2 linked regions of the Hoeflea sp. 108 genome follow. The protein of the gene in region 2 interacts with the protein of the main gene of each other region in a pairwise test. Links are inferred from orthologs where the notes say so. Each region holds a gene or a part of one and is shown on either strand. Other genes may lie near its edges. The genes, in order: uvrA and uvrB.

Evidence for each region.
Region 1: the proteins of uvrB (region 2) and uvrA interact in binary tests that used the Escherichia coli proteins (3 or more experiments, as listed by UniProt). The link is inferred for Hoeflea sp. 108 from one-to-one orthologs.

Annotation. Positions count from the first base shown.
Region 1 is NZ_KB890024.1:2,537,698-2,545,767, reverse strand. What follows is about bases 1,962-5,417. They hold uvrA (excinuclease ABC subunit UvrA), read right to left. Parts: upstream 5,084-5,417; coding sequence 2,162-5,083; downstream 1,962-2,161. Outside these bases: B015_RS0112505 (DUF72 domain-containing protein), read right to left, coding at 1-521; B015_RS0112500 (aspartyl/asparaginyl beta-hydroxylase domain-containing protein), read left to right, coding at 896-1,723; B015_RS0112490 (amino acid racemase), read left to right, coding at 6,075-6,803; B015_RS0112485 (DUF1801 domain-containing protein), read left to right, coding at 6,796-7,242; B015_RS0112480 (AraC family transcriptional regulator), read right to left, coding at 7,287-8,070. UniProt on the Escherichia coli protein: The UvrABC repair system catalyzes the recognition and processing of DNA lesions. UvrA is an ATPase and a DNA-binding protein. A damage recognition complex composed of 2 UvrA and 2 UvrB subunits scans DNA for abnormalities.
Region 2 is NZ_KB890024.1:3,451,304-3,459,466, reverse strand. What follows is about bases 2,997-6,545. They hold uvrB (excinuclease ABC subunit UvrB), read right to left. Parts: upstream 6,245-6,545; coding sequence 3,197-6,244; downstream 2,997-3,196. Other genes in these bases: B015_RS0117185 (SH3 domain-containing protein), read right to left, coding at 6,354-6,545; B015_RS0117195 (DUF1127 domain-containing protein), read left to right, coding at 2,997-3,159. Also shown: dapA (4-hydroxy-tetrahydrodipicolinate synthase), read right to left, coding at 1-73; B015_RS0117215 (hypothetical protein), read right to left, coding at 63-494; B015_RS0117210 (glutathione S-transferase), read left to right, coding at 683-1,300; B015_RS0117205 (glyoxalase/bleomycin resistance/extradiol dioxygenase family protein), read right to left, coding at 1,341-1,769; B015_RS0117200 (LysR family transcriptional regulator), read right to left, coding at 1,968-2,840; more of B015_RS0117195, read left to right, coding at 2,929-2,996; more of B015_RS0117185, read right to left, coding at 6,546-6,788; B015_RS0117180 (glycosyltransferase family 4 protein), read left to right, coding at 7,040-8,137. UniProt on the Escherichia coli protein: The UvrABC repair system catalyzes the recognition and processing of DNA lesions. A damage recognition complex composed of 2 UvrA and 2 UvrB subunits scans DNA for abnormalities.

The sequences.
Region 1 (8,070 bases), 910 kb from region 2 along the record:
GTGGCGTGGTCGGCATAAACGATGGCTGCGTTGTACTTGCGAGCCAGTTGGACGAATTCGGGCACGACGAAGCTCGCATTGCGCACTTCGAGCGCATGGCGAAGGGTGATGCCATCCAGCTTTTCGGGCAGCAGCTTGAGAAAGCCCTCGAAATCGTCGGCGTCGAACTTCTTGGTGGGGGCGAACTGCCACAGGATCGGGCCGAGCTTTTCGCCGAGGGCAGCAATGCCCTGGGTGACGAAACGCTCGATCGATTCGCCTGCCTCGGCCAGCACGCGGCGGTTGGTGACGAAGCGGTTGCCCTTGAGCGAGAAGACGAAACCGTCAGGTGTCTCGGAGGCCCATTTCAGGAAGGTCGGTTCCTTGAAACCGGAATAATAGGTGCCGTTGACCTCGATCGATGGCACCTGGCTGCCGGCGAACTGGAGCTGCTTGGCCTTGGACAGCTTCTCCGGATAGAACGTGCCTTCCCACGGCTCGAAGGTCCAGCCGCCCATGCCGGCACGGATTTTTCCACTCATCGACGACCCCCTCAGCGCATGCGTTTGTGCGGCCATTTCTAGCCGAACAGGCTGCCGCGGCAAAGCCGCGATGAGGCGTGCGGCGAACCCTCCTGACATCGTTGCCGCATCGCAGATGGCTATGAGCTCTCGGAAATCAGGGAATTCCTGATTGCCCGCCCCATCGGCATCTATGGCTGGTGGCTGCTGCGCAGCGAAGCTGGGGCAGTGAAGGCCGCCTGACCTGTATGTTCGGTGAATTTGTACAGGTTGTCGCAATGTAGGCGTGCTCAACCCTGTTTTCCGAGAGTCGCCCCCGGCTGTTCAAATGCGTTTGCCGCGCCTATGAGTGTGCCGGGGCTTTTCGAGCGACTTCCACCAATCTGGGGCCGACCATGAGCATGTCTAACCGTACCATCCGCAAGCTGGCCATCGCGGCGGTGGTCCTTGCCGCGGGGCTTTATTTCATTCCCGTGGTCACGTTGTTTTTCCTCGCCACCGGCTTGATCGACGTCATGCGCAACACGCGCCGCGACGCCATGGTGTTCGAGCGCTATTTCCTCGGCAACGGCATCCCGACATGGCTTCTGTCGCCGTTCAACCTGCTGATCGACCTTTTGAGCTATCGCAACAAGGGCATCTACAAGCTGCAGGACCTGCCGCCCGAATGGCAGGAGGAGGTCGACTTCGTGCTCGACACGTTTAGGGCGCGCAAGGACGAGGTCGTCGGCGACATCGACAAGGTGTTCGAGGCCGGCCGGCGCGGCATGTATGTGTACAGGTGGTACGGCAAGGAGAACGCGCACAACATTCAGGAGTTCAAGCGCGAGTTCCGCTTCATCAAGACGATCGCCGTTTCGGTGTTCTCGGGACGCGAATCGACGTCGTTCCACTACGGCCCGATCCGCCTGACGCTGCGCGTGCTCTACAATCTGTCGCCGGTGAAGACAGACCAGATATTCATCGAATGCGGCGACCAAAAGCACTACTGGCACGACGATCCGCTCTACATTTTCGACGACACGCTGATCCATCGCTCGGTCAACCAGTATGACGCCCGGCGCTACTGCGTGTTCATGGACATCGTCAGGCCGACGCCATTCCCGCGTCTGATTTCATCCCTCGTCTCGGTGATTTCGGTGCTGGTCGAGAAGGTCAACGCGATCTTCTACGGTAACTGGAAGATGCTGAAGCCAGGCGCCAAGACCGCCGGTAAGGGCTGAAATCTACAGTCGTGAAACGAGGCAGAGCGTATCCGGCTGCCTCGTGCTTTCCTTGGAAAGTCCTCAGCGAGGGCTTTGCTGCCAGGCAATGACCTGGTGGTCTGTCGCGGAAGCGCTCAGGTCGGGCCCTTTTCCGCATCTGCCCTGATTGCAGCAACCCAGACAGCCTCTTCGAACGACAATATTTCAGTTCGAGACTGATAAAGGACCTCGATTTCGAGACGTCCGCGATCGCCTCGAACGGAGAGCCAATCTTCAAAACATCGTACTGCAGGCGATTCTTCGACCACAATGGTTACATCATACCAATCGCTCGACCCTATCCTTCGCCCAGACTGGCGAACAACGTGAGGGCCGGCGTAAATCCCCAGCCACTCAAAGATGTGGTGCGGGACGTTGCTGTACAGCCTGAAAACCCGGTTTCGGGGCAAAAGGCGACTACTCCGCCGCCTCTCTCTTGCCCTTGGGTCGGCGTTCCAGCAGGTCCTTGAGGAACCGGCCGGTGTAGCTGCGCGGTTCGGCGACGATGTCCTCGGGACGGCCTGCCGCCACCAACTCGCCGCCGCCGTCGCCGCCCTCGGGGCCAAGGTCGAGCACCCAGTCGGCGGTCTTGATGACCTCGAGATTGTGCTCGATGACGACGACCGTGTTGCCCTGGTCGACGAGTTCGTGCAGCACCTCGAGCAGCTTGGCCACGTCGTGGAAATGCAGGCCGGTGGTCGGCTCGTCCAGGATGTAGAGCGTCTTGCCCGTCGCTTTGCGCGACAACTCCTTGGCGAGCTTGATGCGCTGGGCTTCGCCGCCCGACAGCGTGTTGGCCTGCTGGCCGATGTGGATGTACCCCAGGCCGACCTGGTTGAGCGTCGTCAGCTTGTCGCGCACCGCCGGAACCGCGGCGAAGAACTCGACGCCTTCCTCGACCGTCATGTCGAGCACGTCGGCGATCGACTTGCCCTTGAACAACACGTCGAGGGTCTCGCGGTTGTAGCGTTTGCCGTGGCAGACGTCGCAGGTGACGTAGACGTCGGGCAGGAAGTGCATCTCGATCTTGATGACGCCGTCACCCTGGCAGGCCTCGCAGCGGCCGCCCTTGACGTTGAAGGAGAAGCGTCCCGGCTGGTAGCCGCGCGCCTTGGCCTCCGGCAGGCCGGCGAACCAGTCGCGGATCGGCGTGAACGCGCCGGTGTAGGTGGCCGGGTTGGAGCGCGGCGTGCGGCCGATGGGCGACTGGTCGATGTCGATGACCTTGTCGAGGAATTCGAGACCCTCGATGCGGTCGTGCTCGGCCGGGTGCTCGCGCGACCCCATGATGCGGCGCGACGCCGCCTTGAACAGAGTCTCGATCAGGAAGGTCGACTTGCCGCCGCCCGACACGCCTGTGACGGCGGTGAAGGTGCTCAGCGGGATCTCGGCGCTGACGTTCTTCAGATTGTTGCCGCGCGCGCCGACCACCTTGATGCGCTTGTTCTTTTTCAGCTCGCGGCGCGTCGCCGGCGTGGCGATCTCAAGCTCGCCCGACAGATATTTGCCGGTGATCGAGTTCGGATTGGCCATGACCTGCTGCGGCGTGCCTTCGGCGATGATATTGCCGCCATGGATGCCGGCGGCGGGGCCGATGTCGACGACATAGTCGGCGGTCAGGATTGCATCCTCGTCATGCTCGACGACGATTACCGTGTTGCCGAGGTCCCTGAGATGGCGCAGCGTGTCGAGCAGACGGTCGTTGTCGCGCTGGTGCAAGCCGATCGACGGCTCGTCGAGCACGTAGAGCACGCCTGTCAGGCCCGAGCCGATCTGCGAGGCGAGACGGATGCGCTGGCTTTCGCCACCCGACAGCGTGCCGGAGTTGCGCGACAGCGTCAGATAGTCGAGGCCGACGTCGTTGAGGAAGCGCAGGCGCTCGCGGATCTCCTTGAGGACGCGGACGGCGATCTCGTTCTGCTTGTCGTTGAGGAGGGCCGGAAGCTCTTCGAACCAGGCGTTGGCCTTGCGGATCGACTGGCCGGTGACCTCGCCGATGTGCTTGCCGCCAACCTTGACGGCGAGCGCCTCGGGCTTGAGGCGATAGCCAGCGCAAGCCGGGCAGGGCGTCGCCGACATGAAGCGCTCGATCTCCTCGCGCATCCAGGCGGATTCGGTTTCCTTCCAGCGGCGTTCGAGGTTGGGGATCACGCCCTCGAAGGTCTTGGTCGTCTTGTAGGAGCGCAGGCCGTCATCATAGTTGAAGGTGATTTCCTTAGCACCCGTGCCGTGCAGGATGGCTTCCTGGGCTTCCGACGAGAGGTCGCGCCAGCGATCGCCGAGCTTGAAGCCATAGACCTTGCCGAGCGCTTCCAGCGTCTGGGCGTAATAGGGCGAGGTCGACTTGGCCCAGGGCGCGACAGCACCCTCGCGCAGCGAGACATGGTCCTCGGGCACTATTAGGGCCGGGTCGATGGCGCGCTGATTGCCGAGACCGTCGCAGGCCGGGCAGGCGCCGAACGGATTGTTGAACGAAAACAGCCGCGGCTCGATCTCGGGAATGGTGAAGCCCGAGACGGGACAGGCGAATTTTTCCGAGAAAAGAATGCGCTCGTGGGTTTCGTTGGCGGACTTGTTGACCGAGTCCTCGCCGGTCTGGCTGGCGTCGAGCGGCCTGTCGGCGAACTCGGCGACGGCAAGGCCATCGGCGAGCTTCAGCGCCGTTTCCATCGAATCCGCCAGGCGGGTGGCGAGATCGGGGCGGACGACGATGCGGTCGACGACGACGTCGATGTCATGCTTGTACTTCTTGTCGAGAACAGGCGCTTCGCCGATTTCGTAGAAAGCGCCGTCGATCTTGACGCGCTGGAAGCCCTTCTTCTGAAGCTCGGCCAACTCCTTCTTGTACTCGCCCTTGCGGCCACGGACGATGGGGGCAAGGATGAACAGGCGGGTGCCTTCGTCCAGCGCCAGCACGCGGTCGACCATCTGCGAGATAGTCTGACTCTCGATCGGCAGGCCGGTGGCCGGCGAATAGGGCACACCGACGCGCGCAAACAGAAGGCGCATGTAGTCGTAGATCTCGGTGACGGTGCCGACCGTCGAGCGCGGGTTGCGCGACGTCGTCTTCTGCTCGATCGAGATTGCCGGCGACAGGCCGTCGATCTGGTCGACGTCGGGCTTTTGCATCATCTCGAGGAACTGGCGGGCATAGGCCGAGAGGCTCTCGACATAACGGCGCTGACCCTCGGCATAGATGGTGTCGAAGGCGAGCGACGACTTGCCCGAGCCGGACAGGCCGGTCATCACGATCAGCCGGTCACGCGGCAGGTCGAGGTCGACATTCTTGAGATTGTGTTCGCGCGCACCGCGAATGGAAATGTACTTATGATCGGCCATTGCCGCGCCGCGCCTCAAATCTGGAATTGCTCGGAGTGGCGGGTTTGCCCGACCATCCCCTCATGTAGGTATTTTTGCCGCCCGGTCGAGAGGCGGCCGTTCACTCCGCATTGCGTTTAAGCGCCTTTGGCGCCGGCGGGCAAGTGAAAAGAACAAAGGCCGAACGCCATGCTGACAACGGTATGGCAGGAGTGTTGGCTGGATCAGAGCGGCTGAACCCGACCTTCGATCACATTTTTTCCCTCTAACAATGTTGTAGTTGACGTGACCGAATCAGGGATGCAGACTGCTGATGTCGCCTGAGGCCGAGCCTCCCTTGAGGGCTCCTCACCATGCTACGGTCGGTCTGCGAGACGCCGCAGACACGCGAGTTGAGCAGCGGGCGCACAATTGGCACAACTGACGTAGGAGCTAGGCATGACTCCACCGGACAGTCCCAAAAGGTTCCGCTAAGCAGACGGAACCGCAGCAGGCACAGGTGCGGCAATTCCTTGTGAAAAGCCTGGCAAACCGTGATCTGTTGATCCCCTTACAATTTGAGACCATGGTCGGATCTGTGGCCGAGCGCCACTACGCATCCGAGATAGCAAGCCGGTAAACCACTCCCGGCAATCAAGGGCACAACCCGATAAAAGGCCCCGTGCGCTCCCCCGGAGCGGCGGGGCCATGTTTTTGGGATAGGATTCAAGAACTAGGCGACTGGCTTCAAGATTTCTGGCGGCAGCAAGAATCCCGATTATTGCGCAGAGGTCAGCCTAGATCTCGTCAGAATGTCTGCGAGAATACACACTCGTGGCCTGGGTCCTTCCACAGCTAGCGGAATTTGTGCGGTGACATAGACAGGACGCTGGCTTCAAGTCCGCCGGACGCCTATCGTCAAGTACCGTTCACATGGAACGGGTTCAGCTTGCTGTCGGACTTGAATAACTTCCTGTTGATCCCGAACTGATGTCTGTCGTCCGATGTCTGTTCCGGGCGCTTGGGGGGGAAGATGATGACCGGACGCCAGACTGAACTGATCGGTTTGCTTGGGGGCATGAGCTGGGAATCCAGCGCGCTCTATTATCGTCTGATCAATCAGGCGGCACATGGCAGGCTGGGTGGGCATCACAATGCGCGGTCGCTGATGTATTCGCTCGACTTCGACGAACTGAACGACCTTGCCGCCAAGGGCGATTGGGATCGGATTGCCGAGGTGATCACCAAGGCGGCGCGGCATCTGGAGGCGGGCGGTGCCGCTTTCGCCATGCTGACGGCGGTGACGCCGCATTACGTCGCCGACAAGGTCGCCGACGCCATCAGCATCCCGCTGCTGCATATCGCCGATCCGACCGGCAAGCTGTTGCAGGCGGCCGGACACAAGCGGGTCGGGCTGCTGGGCACACGCTACACGATGGAACTTGGTTTTCTCGCTGAGAGACTCAACCGGCAGTTCGGCATCGGAGCGCTTGTGCCGCCGGAGGACGAACGCCTGGCCGTGCACAGGATGATCATCGACGAACTGACGCTTGGCATCGTCAAGCCGGAATCCAAATCGCTGCTGCTGCGTGTGGCGCAGGGCCTGCAGGCGCAGGGGGCAGAAGCGGTCGTCGTGGCCTGTACGGAGCTGCCGTTGGTGCTGGCCATGGAGGACTATCCGATGCCAGCTTATGACATGGTCAAGATCCATGCCGAGGCCGCGGTCGAGCTGGCGCTGGCCGACGAGGTGCAGCATGCATGAGGTTGCAAAGGCGCCCGCGCCGCCGGCACCTAAACCGATCCTCGAAGCGCTCTCGCGTCATCCCGAGACAGTGCGGACCCGGTTGCTCGACATCCGTGACCTGATCTTCGAGGTCGCGGCGGAAACCGAAGGCGTGGGGACGCTGACCGAAACGCTCAAATGGGGCGAGCCTGCCTATCTGACGCAAGCAAGCGGCAGCGGATCGACGGTCCGGCTGGGCGCAACCAGGTCCTTGCCCGGCAGGTGCGCGGTGTTCTTCAACTGCAACACGACGCTGGTAGAGACCTTCCGATCTCATCTTGGCGGCGAGCTGGAGTTCGAGGGCAACAGGGCGGTGATCGTTCCCGCAGACGCGGCCATTCCAGAGGCTGCACTGGCATTCTGCCTGCGGGCGGCGCTGACCTATCATCAACGCAAGGGAGCTGGCTTGCGTCCATGAGGCGACTGCGGGCCGCTGCCCGTCAAGCGGCGTGGGTCAGAAGGTCAGCCAGCCCGGTTGCGCAAGGTCTGGCGCGGCAGTTCGCCGAATTCCTGGCGGTAGGCGGCCGAGAAGCGGCCCAAATGGGAAAAGCCCCATTTGAGGGCAATGTCGGCGACCGAGGTTGCCGCGTCGCCCTGCAGCAGGTCGTAGCGCACGCGGCGCATGCGCTCCTTGTGCAGCGCGTGCATGGGCGAGAAGCCGTAGGTCGACTTGTAGGCGAGCTGGAGCGTGCGGCAGTTGACGCCCGATGCCTCGGCGATGTCGAGCAGGGCGATGGGTGCCTCGGCATGGGTGCGGATGAACTCTTCGGCACGTCTGACATGGCGAGGTGCTGTGGCCTGGCTACGCCCGTCCATGAAGGGCGCGAGATTGCCCGGCTGCGCCCGGATGAAAAACTCGAGCAATTGCTGTTCGCGGAAGGCGCGGCTGAGATCGGCCGCGGGCGAGGGCTCCCGTTCGGCATCATGGACAAGGGCGTCGATGAAGCCGCGCCAGGCGATCATCTCGGGCCGCGTCATATCGATTTCCGGATCGAAGCTGACGGCGTCAGGCAACTCGCGGTCGAGCACGCGCTCGGCAAAAGCCTGGAACGGCGTCCTCCGAACCTGAACAAGCAGCTGCGCGCAGTCCTGCCACCAGCGCATGCGGGTGGCCCAATGCGGGTTGAGCACGGAGGCGGCGCCGCCATGGGAGACGAATTCCTTGCGGCCGTTGCGGATGGTGGCGGCGCCGGCGAGCGGGATCTGGATCAGGTAGAAATGGCCGAGTTCGCCTGGGTCGATCAGA
Region 2 (8,163 bases):
CGCCACCCCGGAAGGGGGTGACGAGCGCCGACATGGCGCCGAACAGGCGCCGGCGAAGCTGGTCAGTGGTCATGGAAAAAACTCCTGTTGGGCTGGAGAGGGGACGCCGGCCTTGGGCCGCGTCGGGATCGCTGCGGAAAGGTCCTGAGCAGAGCCATCAGCACGGCTGCGGCGAGATCGGCATGTTCGGCCTTGCGCAGCCGTGCCGACGATCCGGCGCGCATGGCGCACTGCCAGCGGCCGTCGTGCAGGGTAAGCGTTTCGATGGCGCGCGGCGGCTCGGCGCTTTGGGCAAGCAGCGTCACGGCGTCGAGCAGCGCATCGGCTGCCATCAGCGACTGGAAGCGCCGGCGTGTGGTCAACGCACGATCCTCGATCGCCGCGAAGCTCGCTGCCACCGCCCAGACATGATGCTCGCGCAGGATTCTTGCAGCGGCGATGCGGTCGGCCAATGTCGGGTCGGGCTTCATGGTGGAACAGAGATAGGGCTGCACCGCGTGAAGGTTCGAGACGCAGCGGCAGGGAGATTTATAGGGAAAGCATAAAGATCGGCGGGGCCGCTCGCGGCGGGGCGGTCCGGCGAAACTAACTTGCAGCGCGGCGGCCGCAACAGAGCGCAATTCTCGCCCGCCTTGCCCTATGAATTGCCGCTTACGACAACGGCCAGACGGTGCGACAGCAGATGATCCTCTATTACCAGACCCATTCGCCCTTTGCCCGCAAGGCGCTGGTGTTCGCCCACGAGGCGGGCCTCGCCGACCGGCTCGAGGTCATCCACCAGGAAACCAGCCCGACGCTGCGCAATGATCGCGTCTATGCCGAAAACCCGCTGGGGAAAGTGCCTGTCCTGATGCAGGCGGACGGCGAGCCGATCCTCGATTCCGATGTCATCTGCGCCTATCTCGACACGCTGCATGACGGGCGGAAGCTGATCCCTGGAGAAGGCGAGGTCCGTTGGCAGGCGCTGCGGCTGCAGGCGGTGGCGCAAGGGCTGGCGCAGACCGGCATCGGCTTGCGCTGGGAAACCGAAAGGCGGCCCGAGCAACTGCGCTACGAGGCGCTTGCCGAGGGTTACCGGGACAAGATCGAGGCGACCTATGACTGGCTCGAAGCCGCCGTGGATGCCGACGCGCCCCTGCATGTCGGGCATATCGCGCTGGCGACCGCGCTGTCGTGGATGGCGTTTCGCGACCTGCCGTCGTTTCGCGGGCGGCAGCGGCTGACGCGCTGGTTCGACGCATTCGAGCAACGGCCGTCGATGCTGGCGACGCCGCTGTCGGGCGAGACGCACGACCGCTGAGGTGCTGCGCGCCTTCAGGCGCGCAGCGGCTAGCCTTGGATCAGGCCGGCTTGACCGGCGCGTTCATCGCCCAGGCGACGCCGAAGGGATCGCGGAGCCGGCCCCAGCGGTCGCCCCAGAACATGACGTCGAGCGGCACCTCAACCTCGCAGCCGGCATCCACAGCGCGCTTCCACCAGGCGTCGATGTCGTCGCCGAGGATGAGCTGCATGGTATAGCCCTGCGCCTTTTCGTGCGCATGGCCGTGCTCGGGAAAGGCATCGCTCAGCATCATCGACGAGCCGTTGACGTAGAGATGGACATGCATGGTCCGTCCCTTTTCGTCCGCCGGGACCGCAAAAATGGTCTCGGCGCCGAAGGCACGCTTGTAGAACTCGGCCGCCTTCAGGGCGCCGTCGACCTGCAGATAGGCGACCAGGCCGCCAAGAACCTTCGGTGCGGGGTAGTCGATCTTCTGTGCTTCAGACATTTCAGTCTCCGTTCCTCGTTACGAGCCAATCACCGCCTTTTGCGGCGTCTGTTGCAGGCATCGTTGGCCGCCTTCGGCCGATGCCTCGCCACTAGGACGAACGAAGTCCGCCCAGGTCGACATGGCCGACGACATTTTTTCCACCGCAGCCGAGGCGGGCCGAAGGCGCGCGGTTCTGTGCTGAAACAGCGAGCTGGATCAGGCAAGAACTTGCGAACGGGCGCCGACCACGTCGCGTATGTGCAATGCCAGTTCCTGGGAAAGGCGCGTCGGGCCTGCATGCGGCTGATAGAGATTGATCCAGAAGCTCGGCAAGGACGGCAGCCCATGCCGCTCGCCCAGGATTTCAAAGCCCGGCGGTACGGTCGAAGCGAGCAGCGGCGCCACCGCAATATCGGCGTCGAGTGTCGCCAGGATGGGATCGAAATTGCTGTCTTCGCAGACCCAGCGCCAGACCCGTCCCTGGTCTGCCAGTGCCTTGAGCGCAAAGGGTCGCAGCATGCAGGTTTCGTCATCAGTCGATATGGGCAGCGGATCGCGCTCATAGGCCTGGCCACCCTTGGCGCCGACCCAGACCAACGGGTCGGACAGCAGCGTCTCGCCATTGTGGCCGCATTTTTTCTCCACCGCGAAGGTCAGGTCGACCTCGCCGCCATCGAGCTTTTCAAGCAGGCGCTGGGTTATGTCGCAAATGAGTGACACGCGCACGCGCGGCCAGGCCTGGTCGAATTGCTTGAGGATGGGAGCGCCGAAGCAACGGACGAAATCGGAAGGAATGCCGAGGCGGATTTCTCCCTCGAATTCGGCTTCGTTCATCGCCGACCAGACCTCGTCATTGTTGCGGACGAGGCGGCGCGCCTGGACGACAAGGCGCTCGCCCGTTGGCGTCAGTTTCAGGCCCTTGCGGTCGCGCTCGAAGAGGGCGCAGCCGAAACTGTCCTCGAGCCGCTTGACCTGCTGGCTGACGGCCGCCTGTGTGAGGTTGAGCACTTTGGCCGAACTGGTCATCCCGCCGGTGTCGACCACGGCCAGGAATGCCCTCAGCAACGCGATATCGATGTTGTATGGCATAAGGACCTCTTATCGAGGTCATAATATACATTCGTTTCCATTATGCCAGTCGGGTCGTTAGCCTGTTCCCATTCCCTGGAGACCGGCCATGACGACCATGATCGAAAATCAAGGCAGGACCGCACGTCGCGGCAGGCTCGCCCGCGCCATGCTTGTAACAGTCGGTTCGGCGGCGTCGGCCATTCGCCAATGGGGTGCCGCACGGAGACTGTCGCGCCTGGACGATGCCGCATTGAAGGATCTCTGCATCTCGCGCGGCAACATCGAGTGGGCGGTGCGGCAGACGCAAGGGTCGCAGGACAATCAAGGGCCGTGCTAGCGATCGCTCCTTGCCGCTCTCAGTGAAGCTGCTTTGCTTATTTCCCCGGCCGTCCTGATTTGCCCGGCCGCCGCTTTTCGCGCGCGGCTTCGGCCGGGTCCTCGTAGGAGCCGGCGCCGATCTTGGCGCGCTTGATCGGCTTGACGCCTTCGACCGGCTTTTCGGTGCGGCGGACGGTCATCTCGTCGAGGTTGTTCTTCTTGAACAGCGACTTGCCGTCGTCGGGAACGCCATAGTCGGAGCCGTGGGCTTCTGCCGCCGATTGTTTCTTGAACAGCGAGCGCGACACGGCGCCGGCTGGCGTCGTCATGTCGGTGCCCGGGCCCATGTCGTCGATATGAGGCTTGGCAAACAGCGACTTGCCCGACGGCCTTGTGCCGTCGGCGCCCATTTCATCGAGTTCGGGCTTGCGGAACATGTTGGGGCGCGCGGCCTTGGCGGCCTCCTCGGCGGCGCGCGCCTCGTCGAGCTTGCGGAAACGCTCCTGCTCCTCGGCGGTGCGGTGCTTGGCGACGCCCTTGTTGTGCTTGCCCTTCTCGCGGCCCGAGGACGGGCTCTGACCCTCGACCTCGCGGGCCAGCGGATCGTCGGAGATGGCGAGCTCCATCTCGCGCAGGCGCTTGATCTCGTCGCGGATGCGGGCCGCTTTCTCGAAGTCGAGGTCGGTGGCGGCGTTGCGCATCTGCTTGTCGAGGGCTTCGAGATGGGCCTTGAGGTTGTTGCCCATCATCGAACCGGCATCGTCGGTGAACTGCGAGATGTCGGCGCGGACGTGGTCCTTCTCGTAGACCGAATCGAGGATGTCGGAGATGCGCGACTTGACGCTCTCCGGCGTGATGCCGTTGGCCTCGTTCCACACCATCTGCTTTTCGCGGCGGCGCGTGGTCTCGGCCATCGCGCGCTCCATCGAGCCGGTGATCTGGTCGGCGTAGAGGATGACCTTGCCGTCGACGTTACGCGCCGCGCGGCCGATGGTCTGGATCAGCGAGGTTTCGGAACGCAGGAAGCCTTCCTTGTCGGCGTCGAGGATGGCGACGAAACCGCATTCGGGAATGTCGAGGCCTTCGCGCAGCAGGTTGATGCCGACCAGCACGTCGAAGGCGCCGAGGCGCAGGTCGCGCAGAATCTCGATGCGCTCCAGCGTGTCGATGTCGGAGTGCATGTAGCGGACGCGGACGCCGTTTTCGTGCAGGTATTCGGTCAGGTCCTCGGCCATGCGCTTGGTCAGCACCGTCACCAGCGTGCGGTAGCCGGCCCTGGTCGTCTCCCGGATTTCGCCGACGACATCGTCGACCTGGTTCTTGGCGGGGCGCACCTCGACCGGCGGGTCGATCAGACCGGTCGGGCGGATGACCTGCTCGGCGAACACGCCGCCGGCCTCTTCCATTTCCCACTGTCCCGGCGTGGCCGAGACGCCGATGGTGAGCGGGCGCATGGCGTCCCATTCCTCGAAGCGCAGCGGACGGTTGTCCATGCAGGACGGCAGGCGGAAGCCGTATTCGGCCAGCGTCGCCTTACGACGGAAGTCGCCCCTGTACATGCCGCCGATCTGGGGCACGGTGACGTGGCTTTCGTCGATGAAGACGAGCGCGTTGTCGGGGATGTATTCGAACAGGGTCGGCGGCGGATCGCCGGGGCGGCGGCCGGTGAGATAGCGCGAATAGTTTTCGATGCCGGCGCAGGAGCCGGTGGCCTCGAGCATCTCGAGGTCGAAGCGGGTGCGCTGTTCCAGACGCTGGGCCTCGAGCAGGCGGCCAGCCTTTTCAAGCTCTTGCAGGCGGTGCTGCAGCTCTTCCTTGATCGACTTGATGGCCTGATTCAAGGTCGGGCGCGGCGTCACATAGTGCGAGTTGGCGTAGATCTTGACCGACTTGAGGTCGCCGGTCTTCTGCCCGGTGAGCGGGTCGAACTCGGTGATCTGCTCGATTTCGTCGCCGAACAGCGAGATGCGCCAGGCCGAGTCTTCAAGGTGGGCGGGGAAGATCTCGATGGTGTCGCCGCGCACGCGGAACGAGCCGCGCACGAAGTTGATGTCCTGGCGCTTGTATTGCTGGGCGACGAGGTCGGCGAGCAGCTGGCGCTGGTCGAGCCGGTCGCCGACCTGCATCTGGAAGGTCATCGCCGTATAGGTTTCGACCGAGCCGATACCGTAGATGCAGGACACCGAGGCGACGATGATGACGTCGTCGCGTTCGAGCAGCGATCGCGTCGCCGAGTGGCGCATGCGGTCGATCTGCTCGTTGATGGTCGATTCCTTCTCGATATAGGTGTCGGTGCGCGGGACGTAGGCCTCGGGCTGGTAGTAGTCGTAATAGGAGACGAAATACTCGACCGCGTTGTCGGGGAAGAACTTCTTGAACTCGGCATAGAGCTGGGCGGCCAGCGTCTTGTTGGGCGCGAGGATCAGCGCCGGGCGCTGCGTCTGCTCGATCACCTTGGCCATGGTGAAGGTCTTGCCCGAGCCGGTGACGCCGAGCAGCACCTGGGTACGGTCGGCATTGCCGACGCCCTCGACGAGGTCCTTGATGGCGGTGGGCTGGTCGCCGGCCGGCTCGAACTCCGACTGCATGACGATCTGGATGCCGCCTTCGGATTTTTCCGGCCGGGCGGGGCGGTGGGGAACCCAGATCTCGCCGTTTTTGTGCAGCGGGTTGCCGCTCTCGATGAGCGCCGAAAGCGCGGCCACCGTGGCGGTGACGCCTGAATTGGACAGCGACGCCGCGTCCTCAAGCGAAATGTCGAGGCCGGCGACCGGGTTGAGGCCGGCGGCCGCGCGTTCCTTGGCGGAGGCAGCGCCACCCATCGAGGTGCCGCGCGCCGAACGGGTCGGCGCCGAGCTCTTCTCGGGGATCTTTTTGGCCTTGGGCTGGGGCTTTTCCGCTTCCCGCGCGATCTCGTCGGCCCAGTCGGAGATCGACCCGGACAAGGGGGCTCCCGTGAACTCAGCCTGAGGCACCTCGCCGAAACCATCGCGATGCAGCGGTTCGGACGCGTCGAGATAGGCGGTCACGCCATTGCCGCCGCGCTTGTTCGCGGCACGTCCAGAGATCGCCGAAGGCGATTTTTTGTCGGGAGATTTGGCCATGAGCGGAATATGGGCGGTATCGGTCCAAATGGAAAGGGCGCGGCGCCGGAAAGCCGGCGCACGCGCCCATGCCTGTTCTTGCTGCTGACAACAGGCTGTCAGGAAGTGCCTACCGCGGGCAGGGGAAGCCGGGCGCTATCTTGCAGTGCGCGCCGGGCGGACGCGGCCTGGGTGGCCGTGGCTTGGGCGGGCGATTCCAGTTCGGAGGCCGGTTCCAGTGCGGCGGACGATAATGCGGCGGACGCACGACGATGGTCGGCGCCACGATCACTGCCGGCGGGCGGCCGACATAGTCGGAGAGAAAGTTGGCCGAGACCCATCCCCTCAGCCTCGGGCCGTAGACATTGCACCAGTTGCCTTCGCAGCCGCGCAGGTCGACGGGCGTGCCCTCACGCAGCATTCCGACCTTGGCATAGCCGGTGCCGGGGCCGCTGCGGACGTTGACATTGCCGGTGGTGAAGGCGTCGGCCGCCATGGCTATCGCCGGCAGTACCATCGTCCCGGCCAGCACCGCTGCGGTGACGGCAAGTTTTCGAAACATCATGGGCAGTTCTCCGAGCCGAAGTTCATGTCGAACCATGACAAGCTAACGCTCCTTGTCATTCTGGCCAGTGGCCTGATGTCGTTATGCTTTATACCTGTGTAACGATGCGATTGTTGCCGTGCCGCAGGCTTTTGCCATATTTAAGCCACGGCTAATGGCTTCTGGTCGCGCACCATCTGTCGGACCGGTCGCAAGCACGTGATCCCAGCGCAATCGTCGTTTGAACATCTGCCGGCCGATGCGAGGGGCGCATGAAGATCGTGCATCTGGTCGGCCATGGCGGGCTGAATGGCGTGGCAACGAGTTCCAGGATGCTGATCCAGGCCCAGCTCGACGCCGGCCACGACATCATGCTCGTCCAGATGAAAGGCTCGTGGATCGAAGGCCAGCCGTTCAATGGCCCGATCCGGACGGTCACGTCCGACCTGTTCTCCAAGCCGGACGAACTTCGCCGCGTCGGCTATGCCATTCGCGACTGGGGCGAGGACGTCGTCCACGCCCATGGCAGCCGGGCCAACAAGTTCGGGCTCGTGTTCCGCTGTGCCGCCGGCACGCCCGTCGTCATGACGGCGCATGCGCGGCAGTTCCAGCTGCCCTGGCTGTTTGCGCATGAGGTCATCGCGCCGAGCAAATGGACCGCGGATTATTATGCCAGGCACATGCTGGTTTCGCGCCGCCGCCTCCATCTCATTCCGAACATGTTCGACACCGGCAGCATCGCGCCCGCAACCGCCGAACGCAGGCGCGCGGCGCGCCGCGCCCTGGGCATCCGGGAAGAGGCATTCCTGATCGGCTCGATCGGGCACCTGTCTCAGCGCAAGAACCAGCTCGACATGGTCGGTGTGCTGCGCGGGTTGCTGGCCGGCGGTGTCGATGCGGAGCTGCTGGTGATCGGCGCAGATATCGACGGGGTCGAGCCGATGCCCGGCTGGAACGCCGCCTTGGCCGGTTCCGAGGTTGAGGGCAGAGTCCATCTGCCGGGGCAGCGCAAAGATGCTCTGAATCTGCTGCCGGCCTTCGACCTGTTTCTGATGACGTCGCGCGACGAGCAGGCGCCGATCGCACCGCTGGAGGCCATGGCGGCTGAAATAGCTGTGTTGTCGACGCGCGTCGGCAACATGGTGGACCTGTTGCCGGAGGAGCGCCTGTTTGCCGTCGGCGATGTCGAGGGCATGACGGCTGCCGCGTTGAGGCTCCGGGACAATGCGTTGCGTGCCACGCTGGGCGCGCAGGACAGGCAGACACTTGTGCGAAAGCTTGCCCCGCAGCGGATCGTCAGCGAGATCGACGGGGTCTATCGCCTGGCAATGGAACGGGCCGGCCGGCGTCCAAGACGACGCGCTGCATAAGTATAGCCGGGCCACCTTCGCACAAT